One region of the Pseudoalteromonas sp. L21 genome, then DNA from elsewhere that is predicted to be linked to it. Evidence: predicted binding sites of a transcription regulator. Region 1 holds the regulator's gene; each other region holds the start of a gene.

Region 1 (5,358 bases):
CAATACAGGGTTACCTAAACGGGCTAACAAATTCGCTTGTTCACGGCATACCTTGTTATACTTAACAGCATTTTTAACTTTGCGAGGATCTGTACTAAATACACCTTGTGTATCAGTCCAAATTGAAACTTGCTTTGCAAAGGTATAACTAGCCAGTAGTGTGGCACTATAGTCACTGCCATTGCGCCCTAGGGTTACGGTATTGCCTTGGCAATCAGCGGCAATAAACCCCGTCACAACATTGATCTGGTTATGGTTGATTAACTCACTGCAACTTTGCTGATTTTTTTGATGCAACAATTGGCCATCATGCAAAGTAAAGAGCTGTCTTGCATCAACATCTTTAGATTCTAAACCGAGTTGATTTAAATAGGCTGCAAGTAACCGAGCAGACCAAACCTCACCATGAGCAAGTAAAGGTGCTTCATGTAGTTGTTGCTGGGCAATTAACGCTGTCAGTGATGCTAATTCATCTTTTAGTTTAGCTAATGCATGTTGCTTACTCTGCGACACTAATAGCTGCTCGATTAGTGCACGCTGATTATTATCAATAAGCAATAAAATATCACTCACAGCTTGATTATCATTTTGTTGATAGCTCTGCCAGAGCTTTACAAGTGTGTCTGTCGTTTTCCCAGAGGCTGATACAACAACACAATCGCCTAGCTCAGTGTTTGCCAACACAATGTTCGCAACTGCTTGATACCGCTCGGCTGAGCTTAGGCTTGAGCCACCAAATTTATGAACAATATTAACCATTTCTTCTACCACAATGCCGTATGTGCAGGCGTTAACTTAAACGATGTATTTTGCTGATTAGTTGGCTGTACTTGAGCGGCTTTAGGTTGGCCCGCTTGTAAGCCTTCGCCTGGTTTAACTTGATTGAAAACACGTTCCAGATCAGCAATTAAGTCGTTAATATCTTCAATACCGACAGAAATACGAATGAGTGTATCGCCCACACCTGCCTCAAGGCGTGCTTTAGGATCCATGCCAGCATGAGTCATTGTCGCAGGATGGCAAATAAGGCTCTCAACCCCACCCAATGACTCTGCAAGGCTAAACTCTTTTAAGCTTGTTAAAAACGCAGCAGCGTCATTAATATCACCTTTAATATCAAAGCTAACCATACCACCAAAGCCACGTTGCTGCGCTTTAGCGAGCTCATGCTGAGGATGAGAAGCAAGACCAGGGTAATAAACCTGACTAACAAAAGGCGAATTTTCTAAATACTGAGCGATTGCAAACGCATTCTCTTGGTGTTGTTTTAAGCGCACATTTAATGTTCGCAAACCACGAAGGGTTAAATAACTATCGAATGGTGCACCGGTAATACCAATGTTATTTGCCCACCAAGCTAGTTCATCACCAAGCTCTTGTGTTGCGGCAATCACTGCACCACCTACTACATCTGAGTGGCCATTAATATACTTAGTCGTTGAATGTACGACGATATCTACACCAAACTGAATTGGATTTTGGAGTGCTGGTGATAAGAACGTATTATCGGCAGCAACTAAAGCTCCACATTGCTTAGCAATTGAGGTGATCGCTTTAATATCAGTTAAACGCAAAATTGGATTACTGGGTGTCTCTATCCAGATAAGCTTTGGTTTGATTGCTAAAATTTCTTGATGATTTTCACTGTTGGTTAAATCTAACACTTTTAGCTTCAATAACCCGCGCTTTTCTAATGATGTGAATAAACGGTAACTGCCACCATAGCAGTCATGCGGGATCACTAAAGTGTCGTCACTATTTAAAAGCTGTGTTGCTAAATGCACCGCAGACATACCCGTTGCTGTAATAATGCCTTTTGCACCGCCTTCAAGTTCAGCCAGTGTTTCAGCCAAAATATCACGATTCGGATTACCACTGCGTCCGTAGTCATACTGACGTTTAGTATCAAAATCAGCAAATGAATAGGTGGTTGATAAATAGATAGGTGGAACGACAGCACCATGATGTTTGTCAGCTTCGATACCATGACGAACAGCTATCGTCGCTTTATTTTTTTCACTCATTTCATCACCTACTCATTAATTGGATGTTTAGACGTCTAAAAGGTTAGATGATCAATTATGAGAAGTCAAAGCATTTGTGGCTGACATAAAGAAGTTTATACATTTACACGACTAGATGGCTAAACAACTAGTATTTGACTATCTTTTTTAAAGAGATAAAATTTCCGCATCTTTGCGCTGTGAAAAAGGCGTGAACTACTTATAACCGAGGCAACGAAATTACTTATGGCTAAATGGAACGGTGAATACATTCACCCATACGCAGAACACGGTAAAAAATCAGAACAAGTTAAAAAGATTACCGTATCAATTCCGCTAAATGTACTAAAAGTATTAACAGATGAACGCACTCGTCGTCAGATCAACAACCTACGACATGCGACAAATAGTGAGCTTCTATGCGAAGCTTTTCTACATGCTTTTACAGGTCAGCCATTACCAAATGATGACGACTTACGCAAAGACAACCCAGAAAAAGTCCCTGAAGAAGTGAAAAAGATCATGCTTGAAATGGGATTAGATATCCCTGTACTTGATTCTGAATGAGCCATCGGATACACGCCGATTCACAGGTATAAAAAAACTCAGCTAAGGCTGAGTTTTTTATTAGCGTAAATAAATTTAACGCATGTAATCTTCTGGCATTTCGATTTGCGCAACGCCCGACTCAACCGCCGCTTCTGCAACAGCACGCGCGATACGTGGTAATAAACGCGGGTCCATTGGCTTCGGAATGATGTACTCGGCACCAAACTCAAGTGATTCAACGCCAGCCGCTGTTAATACTTCGCTTGGTACTGGCTCTTTGGCAATACCACGAATAGCATGCACAGCTGCAATTTTCATTTCATCATTAATTGCCGTTGCACGCACATCAAGCGCACCGCGGAAAATAAACGGGAAACAAAGCACGTTATTTACTTGGTTAGGAAAATCTGAACGACCCGTTGCCATAATTAAATCATTGCGCGCACTGTGTGCAACTTCTGGCGCAATCTCAGGATCTGGGTTTGAACACGCAAACACCACTGGCTTGTCTGCCATTAGCTTTAAATCATCCGCCGTCAATAAATCTGGCCCAGATACACCTACAAATACATCCGCATCAGCAATAACGTCTTGTAATGTACGTTTATCAGTGTTGTTAGCAAACAACTGCTTATATTCGTTTAAATCATCGCGGCGAGTATGGATCACACCTTTACGGTCAAGCATATAGATATGCTCACGTAATGCACCACACTTAATTAACAGCTCCATACAAGCAACAGCTGCCGCACCAGCTCCTAAACATACGATAATGGCATCTTCGATATCCTTACCTTGTACTTCAAGGGCATTAAGCATACCGGCAGCAGTAACAATAGCTGTACCATGTTGGTCATCGTGGAAAACTGGAATATCGCAGCGCTCGATAAGCGCTTTTTCAATTTCAAAACATTCTGGTGCTTTAATATCTTCTAGGTTGATGCCGCCAAACGTATCAGCGATGTTTGCAACCGTATTGATGAAATCTTCTGTAGTGCGATGTTTTACTTCAATATCGATTGAATCAAGGCCAGCAAAACGTTTGAATAGTAATGCTTTACCTTCCATGACAGGTTTTGATGCAAGAGGGCCTAAGTTACCCAAACCTAAAATTGCGGTACCGTTTGAAATCACCGCAACCATGTTACCTTTACCAGTATATTTGTAGGCATTTGCTGGATCAGCAGCGATTTCACGAACTGGTTCAGCCACACCTGGGCTATAAGCTAAAGCGAGATCGTTAACCGTTTCGGCCGGCTTGGTTAGTTCAACACTAATTTTACCTGGAACGGGGTGAGCGTGGTAATGTAATGCTTGTTCACGGAAATCTGACATAACGCGATAGTATCCTGCAAAAAAGTTAAAAAGTGAGAGAGCTTGCATCAGTACGATACCTGTAATGTATAAAAATTCCAAGTATTATCAGGTCTATCCTGTTATATGCTATATCGCTTAATTTTAAAGGATTTACCCACAACTTCTGTGCATAGTTGCGATTAATCAGACATAAAAATTCACCTATTTATGACCTTTTAAGCACCTGTTTTTGTATTTTATATGCACGAACACTGCAAATAGCCGAAATTAGTTCCAAATGACCATTTCGACGACATTGCCAGCATTTACTTACAAAGTTATTTAAATTTATTACTTTTTGTAACTTTTGGAATCATTTATACATCTCAGAATATAGCGAAGGGATTGCACTTTGTCTGCAAAATTAGCGACATAATGAGCATAACAAGCAAAAATAGTTATATGGGAAGTGAGTGAAAACAGCAGGTTCGGCATAGCGTCTAACATCATGCTTTGTTAATTTCAGGTATAAAAAAAGCACCCTAAGGTGCTTTTTTTAACTAAACAGCAGACATTACTTCTTGCTGCTAAGTGCACCGAAGCGCTTGTTGAAACGATCAACACGGCCGCCAGTGTCTAAAATCTTTTGCTTACCAGTGTAAAACGGGTGACACTCAGAACATACGTCTAAGTGGATGTCTTTACATAAAGTAGAGCTAGTTTCGAATTTGTTACCACATGAACAAGTTGCAGTGATAGCTTCGTACTTAGGGTGAATACCTTCTTTCATAGGGAACCTCTAGTTAAGGCCGCATCGCTCTCCAAACCCGTAGTCTGGCACCATACGTCGTTAATACAATTAATAGGCCGCGTATTTTATAGGCCAATACGCTCTGCGACAAGCTTTAAATGCATCTTTCGCTAAAAAAATAAACAGACGGCGCTTGGCCTAGCATTTGTTGGTAGGTTTTTACGACTATTTTTAGTACATTATCTGTCTGTTCTTGTTTTCGTTGAGCCACCATGCACTTTGTAGAAGTTGCCATAAAAGTCCCTTTACCGCGTACCTTCGATTATAAAGTTGAACCGCTGTTGCATAACATTGAATTGCAGCCGGGCATGCGTGTTCTTGTGCCATTCGGCCCACAAAAAAAAGTAGCGGTCATACTTGCCACGAAAACAAGTACTGACATCCCTAAAGAGAAGATAAAAGCCATCATAGAGGTGATTGACGAAGCCCCGATTTTATCCAAACGTCATTTAGAGCTATTAAAGTTTACAGCTCGCTACTACTGCTATCCTTTAGGTGAGACCATACATACTGCACTGCCCGCTGCTTTAAGACAAGGTGAATGCCCTGACAAAACCAGCATTAATATGGTTGAGTTAACTGAAAAAGGGGCAAAGCTCCCCTCTTTACGGGCGAAAACGCAACTCAACTTATTAAAGCAACTTGCGCAGTCGGGTAAGTCATCGTTAACCGAATTAAAAGCGCTCGGTTTTAATAAAA
Region 2 (5,358 bases), on a different contig from region 1:
GCGCGGTTTAACACCTTCAAGGCCTTTCGCAAACGCCTTAATATGAGCCGGTGTCGTGCCACAACAACCACCTACAATATTAATAAAGCCAGACTTGCCCCAATCGATAATTTCTTTGGCCATCTCAGGGGCTTCTAAATCATATTCACCAAACTCATTCGGTAAACCCGCATTTGGATGCACCGAGGTAAAGGTTTCACAAACGCGCGATAGCTCTTCAACATATTGACGCAGTAAGTCAGGGCCAAGGGCGCAGTTAAGGCCGATTGAGAGCGGTTTAATATGGCGAATTGAGTTATAAAATGCTTCGGTGGTTTGTCCTGATAAAGTACGACCAGAGGCATCGGTAATGGTGCCTGAGATCATCACAGGTAAACTGCGGCCAGCTTGCTCGAAGGCTTCCTCTACGGCAAACGAAGCCGCTTTTGCATTTAGCGTATCAAAGATAGTTTCAATCAAAATAAGGTCTGCACCGCCTTCCATAAGTGCAAGTGTTGACTCAACATACGCAGCCACCAGCTTATCAAAGTTGATATTACGATAACCTGGGTCATTTACATCTGGTGAAATCGAACAGGTTTTTGACGTTGGCCCAAGTACACCGGCTACATAACGCGGTTTGCTTGGATTTTTTGCTTCAAACTCATCACACACACCGCGTGCAAGTTTCGCTGACTCGAGGTTGATTTCGCGGCTAAGACTCGCCATATCGTAATCTTCCATCGAAATAGTCGTGGCATTAAAGGTATTCGTTTCGATGATATCGGCACCGGCTTCTAAGTAAGCACGGTGAATATCAGCAATGATTTTTGGCTGAGTTAGACTTAATAAATCGTTATTGCCTTTAATAAGTACATGCCAGTCTTTAAAGCGCTCACCGCGATAATCCTGTTCTTCTAATTTATGTTCTTGGATCATGGTGCCCATCGCGCCATCGAGGATTAAAATTCGCTGTTTAAGCGCCTCGGTTAATTGTTCGCGTTTATTCACTGCATTACTCGGCATAGTTGTTAGTCCTTACATCTTGGCTAACTAAATTAATATCATACGGTGTAGTTTGGTACACATAATAGTTTAACCAATTCGAAAACAATAAAAAGGCATGACTTTGCCACGTTTTCGACGGTTCGTTATCTGGGTTATCGTCAGGGAAGTAGTTTTCTGGCTTAGGCGCATCCGCTGATTTTTCTTGGTCACGCAAATACTCCCCTTTTAAGGTATGCGCATCGTACTCTGGATGGCCTGTAATATACACTTGGCTGCCTGATTTATTTTTAATTAAGTAGGCACCTACTCGCTCAGAACCAGCTAACACTACGAGCTCGTCGCAGGCAGTGATCTTGTCGATATCAATATGACCATAGCGAGAGTGTGGCACTAAAAAGGTATCATCAAAACCACGGGTAAGTGCTGCATGGTCAAAGTAACTTTTATGGGTAAATACCCCGCTCAGTTTATTTGGTTTAAGTTCACGCTTAAGGCCATAGTGATGATATAGACCCGCATGGGCCGCCCAACACGAAAACAGCGTAGACGTAACATGTTGCTCTGCCCAATCTAAAATAACTTTTAGCTCGTCCCAGTAAGCAACTTCGTCATACTCTAAATGAGCAAGCGGCGCCCCAGTGATAATCATGGCATCGTAGTTATTATCTTTCACTTCTGAAAAATAACGATAAAACGTATCCATGTGCTGCTCAGAGTTACTACTGGTGCGGTGAGTATCTAAGCGCAACAGCTCAACATTAACTTGCAGCGGTGAGTTAGCGAGCAAACGAATAAACTGCACTTCGGTTTCAACTTTGTTTGGCATTAAGTTTAAGATGGCCAAACGCATTGGGCGTATTTCTTGCGTTTTCGCGCGACTTTTTGGCATTACAAACACGTTTTCTTGACGTAACTTTGCAATAGCAGGCAATTCATCTTTTACTGTAATGGGCATAGCTGGCTCCGAGCATACTTATCTGACTGCTAATTATGAACGGATAGTTAGAAATTTCAACCTCTAGATGTTTAGATGTCCAAATGAAGTGATATTTCTGAGTGGTCATTAATTAAAATGTATGACTCTTTGAGTAAATAACACCTTGATATTAAGCCTATCATAAACGCTGAATTCTGTATTTTGAGGTAGTTTGGGTATACAATACTTGCTGTTAATTTTTCTTATAAATTGAAGGCTCCTTTCATGGTGTTACCAGATAAGTTTATATTCTCGATGAGTCGAGTTTCTAAGGTTGTGCCACCTAAGCGCACTATCTTAAAAGATATTTCTTTACACTTTTTCCCAGGCGCAAAAATTGGTGTGCTAGGCCTAAACGGTGCAGGTAAATCAACGTTACTTCGCATTATGGCTGGTGTTGACCAAGACTTTGAAGGTGAAGCTCGCCCTCAACCAGGTACTAAAATCGGTTACTTACCGCAAGAACCAGTGCTAGACGAGAACAAAACAGTTCGCGAAACAGTAGAAGAAGCAGTAAGCGAAGTTAAAAATGCACTTAATCGTCTTGATGAAGTATACAACGAGTATGCAATGGACGGTGCTGACTTCGATGCACTTGCGAAAGAGCAAGGTGAACTTGAAGCTATCATCCAAGCACACGATGGTCACAATATCGACAACGTGTTAGAGCGTGCAGCTGATGCATTACGCCTACCACCTTGGGATGCAAAAATTGAACACCTTTCGGGTGGTGAGCGTCGCCGTGTTGCGATCTGTCGTTTACTACTTGAAAAACCAGATATGCTTATTCTTGACGAACCGACCAACCACTTAGACGCTGAGTCAGTTGCTTGGTTAGAACGCTTCTTACACGACTACGAAGGTACTGTGGTTGCTGTAACCCACGACCGTTACTTCTTAGATAACGTAGCAGGTTGGATTTTAGAGCTTGACCGTGGTGAAGGTATTCCTTGGGAAGGTAACTACTCATCGTGGCTTGAGCAAAAAGATTTACGTTTACAACAAGAACAGAAATCTGAAAAAGCACGTCAAAAATCAATCGCACAAGAACTTGAATGGGTTCGTTCAAACCCGAAAGGCCGTCAAGCTAAGTCTAAAGCACGTATGGCACAGTTCTCTGAGCTTCAGCAAAACGATTACCAAAAGCGTAACGAAACGAATGAACTATTCATTCCACCGGGTCCACGCTTAGGTGACCAAGTTATCGAAGTGAAAGGCCTGAAGAAGAGCTTTGGCGATCGCGTATTAATCGATGACTTAAACTTTGCAATGCCTAAAGGCGCTATCGTAGGTATCATCGGTGCCAATGGTGCGGGTAAATCAACCCTATTCAAAATGCTAAGCGGTGAAGAAACGCCAGATAGCGGCGAGATCCTTGTTGGTGACACGGTTGAACTTGCAACCGTTGATCAGTTCCGTGGCGACATGGACGAGAGCAACACGGTTTTCCAAGAAATCTCTAACGGCCAAGACGTATTAAAAATTGGTAACTTTGAATTCCCAAGCCGCGCCTATGTTGGTCGCTTTAACTTCAAAGGTAACGACCAACAAAAATTCGTTAAAGACTTATCAGGCGGTGAGCGCAACCGTTTACACCTAGCTAAGCTATTAAAAGCAGGTGGTAACGTATTACTACTGGATGAGCCAACCAATGACCTAGACGTTGAAACACTACGTGCACTTGAGAACGCTATTTTAGAGTTCCCAGGCTGTGTAATGTGTATCTCGCATGACCGTTGGTTCCTTGACCGTATTGCTACACATATTCTTGATTACCGTGACGAAGGCCAAATTAACTTCTTCGATGGTAACTACACAGAATACGAAGAGTGGTTGAAGAAAACCTTAGGCGCAGAAGCGGCGCAACCTAAGCGTATTAAATACAAAAAAATAGGTTAATTGATACTTAAGCTATCATTATCAGAGCCCTGCACACGCAGGGCTTTTTATTTTGAAAGAAAAATGTTTGCATTTAGTTCTTATTAAAGTACCAACTTTAAAAAAGAACTAATCTCATGAAACACCTGCTAGCACTTATTCTACTCTTCTCATGCTTTATAAATAGCACCATTGCATCTGAACAGGAAAACCTCATTCAACTTCCTCCTCTCACGCTTGAAATGGCTGATGGGAGCCAGCTTAAAACGGCTGAATTACTTGGCACGCCTTATATTCTTCACTTTTGGGCAACGTGGTGCCCATACTGTAAAAAGCTTCAACCGGGGCTTGAGAAAATTCATCAAAAATATAAACGTCACGGCTTTCGCGTGATAGGTGTTAGCTTTCGTGAAGACGATGATGCAACACCTCAACAATCTTTAATAAACAGAGGGCATCATTTTAAAACAGCAATAAAAGCAGATCTGATTGCGCAACAACTTGGCGTAAAAGGAACACCCACAACGCTTTTTATCAATAAACAAGGCCAAGTTGTTTGGCTAACCACCACATCAGACCCTGACGATAAAAAACTTCATGACTATGCCGCCAAACTCGTGAGTGATTGACTATACTCTAAGCTGATGCATCGCTAAGGGTTATTATGAAAAATCGTCGTAAGTATTCGCGTATCTTGTTTTCTACACCAGCAACATTGGTTATGAATGAACACACATACAATTGTGAATTACTCGATATATCTTTAAATGGGGCACTGATAAGCCTTCCTGATAAGCTCTTGGCTGATAAAAATGCGTTGGCAGAACTTACTTTTTCGCTGCCAGAAAGCCAAATCACTATTAATATGTCTGTTGAAATCAGGCATATTGAGCCGTTTCATTTAGGCTTACACTGTGTCCATATCGATATTGATAGCATCACTCACTTAAAGCGATTAGTAGAGCTAAACCTAGGAGACGATGACCTCTTACACCGAGAGCTAACTATGCTGATACATACACCCGAATAGACTATTAAAGGTAACTTTATTACCATAGTTAAAAACTGGCTGTGCTGTATTCAATGAATTTAAATCCACACTTACCTATCGTCTATCATCCTAATTACTCATTTAACTTCGATCCGAAGCATCGCTTTGTTATGAGCAAATTTGCATACTTATATGAACATGTAAAAAGCCTCGGCCTTATTAATAGCAATTTAGAGCAACCAATATTAGGCACGCCAGAACCGCTCGAACTAGTACATTGCGATAATTATATTTATGACCTTTGGCATAACCGCCTTGACGAAAAAGCAATGCGCCGTATCGGCCTACCGTGGTCTGAGCAACTCATGGCGCGTACTTTTACCGCCCCACTTGGCACCTTGCAAACGGCGCGTCTTGCCTTGAAGCATGGTATAGCATGCCATCTAGCAGGAGGCACCCACCATGCTCATACTGATTTTGGATCCGGCTACTGCATGGTAAACGACTTAGCGTTTACCAGCGAAAC
Region 3 (5,358 bases), on a different contig from region 1:
ATAACACGCCTTTGAAAGCGAGCAAATCGATTGGTTTTGTACCGCTTAACAGTGGTGCGACACAAGAGCAGGCATTAGTGGCAAGCATTAACTATGCTATTCGTTTTGTACAAAAACATGAAGCGTGTTATTTCATTAAGCCAAGCTTAAAAACCTTAAAGCGAGTTACGGATGGAATTCGACTTATCCGTCATGCATTTTGGTTATTTGATGATATCGTCAGTAAAGATGATACGGATTCATTGCGAGTTGAACTAAAATGGCTTTTAAGTGAGCTTGCTTGGGTTGAAAATGCTATACAGCTAAAAACCTATACTTCGAAGCGACATGCCTATTACAAAAAGATTAATAGCGCCCCTGAGCTGACTCAAGTCATCAACGATTTAAAAGAATTACAGCCAAGTATTGAAGATGTACAAGAGCTGTTTCACAGCAAGCGATACAACCGTTTGTTGTTGCAACTTACAACATGGTTAATTGAAAAACAGTGGCGTAAATCATGGGGCCAAGCGGAGTTTCAAGCCGCAGAAAAACCGGTTGCTGAAATCGCTAAGCGTTTATTTGCCAAAGATTGGCACGATATGCACGAGCTTATTCCTGAGCAGCAAGTGTTTACGGACAAAGACTATTTATCACTTAGAACCCGTCTTGAAAATTCACTATTAAGTGGTAACTGCTTGGGTGCGCTATTTAATACTGATGACAGAAATGAGTTTCGAATTCCATGGTTAGATATCTCTCATGGTATTTATGAGCTTAGTACACTTGAGTATTTAAAACAGCTATGTGCAGGTCAAGATGATGAAGAGCTTGCTAAAATTCAGGCTTGGTTAGATCAGAAATCTGATTTTTTGGTCAGTGCAATGGAGCAAAGCCGTCACGCGTCTTTCAATACTGATCCATATTGGTTGTAAGCCTGTGCCTGTTTGCCTATGGATAGGGTTAGCGGTGTTGAGTATATCGGCATTTGCTAACTCAAGCGAATGGCAAACTTACAAACAGCAAGATGGCATAAACGTCACTTACAAAACGCATCAAAACGGTATTATAGAAATAAACGCCTCGGTGCTGGTAAAAAATGCGAAAGCCGATGACTTTATGGCGCTATTGAGCGATACCGACAATGCACCTAACTGGCTCGAAAATGTGAAAAGTGTCACCTTAATGGAGCGTTTAAGCCCTTCTGAAACGCTTGTACACACTCACTTTAATTCCCCTTGGCCTGTTTCAGATCGCGATTTGGTTAGCTACTCGTGTTACCACCGCCTGAGTGAGCACAAAACAGAGCTTAAAATTATTAGTCAGCCCTATGCAAAACCGGCAGTAAATGGCGTCGTGCGTATTAAAGATTTAACCGCTTTTTGGCGTTTAACACACCAGCAAAATGACTTACTGGTTAGCCATCAAGCTTATGCAGACCCCGCGGGTTCTATTCCACATTGGTTGAGTAACAAGGTATCATTAAAAAGTGTGTTTAAGACCTTACAGTCACTACGTAAGGAACTCCACTATAATCGGTTTACGCGCCTAAACACATCAAGCGTGCCTGGGAAGTGTGCTTCTTAAAGGCAGATTATTAATACATAAATACCTTTTATTAGTCTATTTAGTCGTAGGAAGAAAATGAAAGAGCCAAAAATTCCCTTGGTAAACAAACCAAATGGTATTGGGGTAGGGCGTGTTTTAAAAGCCACCAAATGCTCAATCAAAGGCTTTAAAGCTGCTTTTAAAGAAGAATCTGCATTTCGCACTGAAACCTATTTAGGTCTGATATTATTTCCGTTATCAGTGTTGCTTGCCCAATCATTAAGCCATTGGCTGATGTTATTTATTCCTTATTTATTATTGTTGATAGTTGAGCTACTCAACTCAGCAATAGAGGCGCTGACTGATAGAGTCGGTATTGAGTACCATGTATTGTCGGGACGAGCTAAAGATATGGCCTCAGCGGCAGTGACGTTGGCATTAATTATTTTGCTACTGGTTTGGGCAGTGGCAATTTATGAAAAGATAATGATGCAGTTTTAAACAAAAAAGCGCCAAATGAAGGCGCTTTTTCATCTTATATAACCTATTACAGGCCAGCAGCTGCGCGAAGTGCGTCTGCTTTGTCTGTGCGCTCCCAAGGGAACTCTTCACGACCGAAGTGACCGTAAGCCGCTGTCGGTTGATAAATAGGACGCTCAAGGTCAAGCATTTGGATTAAGCCATATGGGCGAAGGTCAAAGTGCTCACGTACTAATTCGATTAGACGCGCTTCTTCTAATTTACCTGTACCAAATGTCTCGATGCTGATAGATGTTGGCTCTGCAACACCGATAGCGTAAGAAACTTGTAGCTCACACTTGTCAGCAAGGCCAGCAGCAACCACGTTTTTAGCAACGTAACGTGCAGCGTATGCAGCTGAACGGTCAACTTTTGATGGATCTTTACCAGAGAAAGCACCACCACCGTGACGAGCCATACCACCATAAGTATCAACGATGATTTTACGACCTGTCAGACCACAGTCACCCATTGGGCCACCGATTACGAAACGGCCAGTTGGGTTGATGAAAAACTTAGTCGCGCTTGAGATAAGCTCAGCTGGAAGAACTGGCTTAATAATCGTTTCCATTACCGCTTCAACTAAGTCGTTTTGTGAGATTGAATCACAGTGTTGAGTTGAAAGAACAACGGCATCAATACCAACAGGCTTGCCATTTTCGTATGCAAACGTCACTTGAGATTTTGCATCTGGGCGTAACCAGTTAAGTTCACCGCTTTTACGAACCTCAGCTTGACGCTGAACTAAACGGTGTGAATACGTGATAGGTGCAGGCATTAACACGTCAGTTTCGTTACATGCATAACCAAACATTAAACCTTGGTCACCAGCGCCTTGCTCTTCAGGGCGAGCACGGTCAACACCTTGGTTGATATCTGGAGATTGTTTACCGATTGTGTTTAGGATTGCACACGAGTCAGCATCGAATCCCATGTCTGAGTGTGTGTAACCGATTTCACGTACTGTTTTACGTGTGATTTCTTCGATATCAACCCAAGCGCTAGTCGTGATTTCACCACCCACCATCACCATACCGGTTTTAACGTAAGTCTCACATGCAACACGGGCATGAGAATCTTGCTCTAAAATAGCATCTAGAACCGCGTCAGAGATTTGGTCCGCGATTTTATCCGGATGACCTTCAGAAACTGATTCAGAAGTAAATAAATGTTTTGCCATTGTATTTCTGCTCACAAATATTGCGCTTCACATACGTCGGTAATAGCGCTAAAAAATTAAGGGGCGTATTTTATCTAAAACAAATATGTTTGCATAGTAATTTTACGCCTAGACGTCTATTTAAAATTACTAATAACATTTCGTTCTTAATAAACAGTAATAATAGGTGCATTTAATACGGATTTTTAATTGCACTGTACCCTTACATTAAGTAAGAATGGTGCCTTACACACAACCAGCGCAAATACATAAAGGTAGGAGAATTCATGCCATCACGCAAAGAACTTGCAAATGCTATTCGCGTCTTATCAATGGACGCAGTACAACAGGCCAAATCTGGTCACCCTGGCGCCCCTATGGGCATGGCAGATATCGCAGAAGTACTATGGCGCGATTATCTAAAGCACAACCCAACGAATCCAGAGTGGGCAGACCGCGATCGATTTATTCTTTCAAATGGTCACGGTTCAATGCTGATCTATTCTCTTCTACATTTAAGTGGTTATGATCTGCCGTTAGAAGAAATTAAAAATTTCCGTCAAATGCACTCAAAAACACCAGGCCACCCAGAATATGGGTATGCACCAGGTATTGAGACCACTACGGGCCCATTAGGTCAAGGGATCACAAATGCGGTTGGTATGGCGATTGCCGAAAAAGCACTTGCTGCACAGTTTAACCGTGAAGGTCACGATATTGTTGACCACTTCACCTATGCGTTCATGGGCGACGGCTGTTTAATGGAAGGTATTTCACACGAAGCCTGTTCATTAGCGGGTACATTAGGTCTAGGTAAACTAGTTGCGTTTTGGGATGACAACGGCATCTCAATTGATGGTGAAGTGGAAGGTTGGTTCAGCGATGACACGCCAGCGCGCTTCAAAGCATACGGTTGGCACGTAGTAAGCGATGTAGATGGGCACGATCCTGATGCAATTCGCGCCGCTATCGAAGAAGCGCGTAGTATCACCGATAAACCATCACTTATTTGTTGTAAAACAGTGATTGGCTACGGTTCACCGAATAAATCAGGTAGCCATGACTGTCACGGTGCGCCACTCGGTGAAGATGAAATCACAGCATCTCGTGAGTTCCTAGGTTGGACTGGCGAAGCATTTGAAATCCCAGCTGATATTTACAGCGAATGGGATGGCAAAGAAAAAGGTAAGCAACTAGAAGCAAGCTGGGACGAAAAATTTGCTGCTTACGCAAGTGCACACCCTGAACTTGCTGCTGAGTTTAAACGCCGTACAAAAGGTGAATTACCAGCTGATTGGGCTGAAAAGTCACAAGCTTACATCGAAGAGCTGCAAGCAAACCCAGCAAATCCAGCAACACGTAAAGCATCACAAAATGCATTAAACGCATTTGGTCCGTTATTACCAGAATTCATGGGTGGCTCTGCTGACCTTGCGGGTTCTAACTTAACACTTTGGGATGGCTCAAAAGGCTTAGAAGCAAACGATGCAAGTGGTAACTACATTTTCTACGGTGTACGTGAATTTGGTATGTCGGCAATTATGAACGGTATTGCACTGCACAAAGGCTTTATTCCTTATGGCGCTACATTCTTAATGTTTATGGAATACGCTCGTAACGCAGTACGTATGGCGGCATTGATGAAGCAGCCAAGCATCTTCGTTTATACGCACGATTCAATCGGTCTAGGTGAAGATGGTCCGACGCACCAACCGGTAGAGCAAATTGCTAGCATGCGTTTAACGCCAAACCTTGTTAACTGGCGTCCATGTGACCAAGTTGAGTCTGCGATTGCATGGCAACAAGCGATTGAGCGTAAAGACGGCCCAACATCACTGATTTTCACTCGTCAAGGCCTTGAGCAACAAACGCGTACTGCACAGCAATTAAGCGACGTGAAAAAAGGGGGTTACGTACTTAGCTGTGACGGTGAGCCAGAGCTTATCCTTATCGCAACAGGTTCTGAAGTACAGCTTGCACAAGATGCAGCAACAGAGCTACGTTCACAAGGTAAAAAAGTACGCGTTGTCTCTATGCCTTCAACTGATTTATTTGATGAGCAAGACGCTGCATATAAAGAAAGCGTACTACCAGCAAGCGTAACACGCCGCGTAGCAATCGAAGCGGGCATCGCAGACTACTGGTATAAATAT

The links. Region 1 encodes MetJ, which represses methionine synthesis genes. Its sites were predicted from a motif close to TAGACGTCTAGACGTCTA; they were not measured.
Region 2: metA (homoserine O-succinyltransferase) is a predicted target of MetJ. The motif match lies at 2,007-2,024, and genes of this name have one in related genera.
Region 3: metK (methionine adenosyltransferase) is a predicted target of MetJ. The motif match lies at 3,328-3,345, and genes of this name have one in related genera.

Annotation. Positions count from the first base shown of each region.
Region 1 is NZ_JAKKCV010000005.1:147,585-152,942, forward strand. It holds gene metL (bifunctional aspartate kinase/homoserine dehydrogenase II) at 1-759, opposite strand, end outside; gene metB (cystathionine gamma-synthase) at 765-2,024, opposite strand; gene metJ (met regulon transcriptional regulator MetJ) at 2,250-2,570, shown strand; gene L3V41_RS15160 (malic enzyme-like NAD(P)-binding protein) at 2,646-3,887, opposite strand; gene rpmE (50S ribosomal protein L31) at 4,423-4,638, opposite strand; gene priA (primosomal protein N') at 4,872-5,358, shown strand, end outside.
Region 2 is NZ_JAKKCV010000003.1:571,264-576,621, forward strand. It holds gene L3V41_RS11425 (homocysteine S-methyltransferase family protein) at 1-1,005, opposite strand, end outside; gene metA (homoserine O-succinyltransferase) at 995-1,942, opposite strand; gene ettA (energy-dependent translational throttle protein EttA) at 2,189-3,862, shown strand; gene L3V41_RS11440 (TlpA disulfide reductase family protein) at 3,979-4,470, shown strand; gene L3V41_RS11445 (PilZ domain-containing protein) at 4,506-4,871, shown strand; gene L3V41_RS11450 (histone deacetylase) at 4,925-5,358, shown strand, end outside.
Region 3 is NZ_JAKKCV010000001.1:786,567-791,924, reverse strand. It holds gene L3V41_RS03625 (CYTH and CHAD domain-containing protein) at 1-914, shown strand, start outside; gene L3V41_RS03620 (START domain-containing protein) at 949-1,566, shown strand; gene L3V41_RS03615 (diacylglycerol kinase) at 1,624-2,028, shown strand; gene metK (methionine adenosyltransferase) at 2,075-3,226, opposite strand; gene tkt (transketolase) at 3,493-5,358, shown strand, end outside.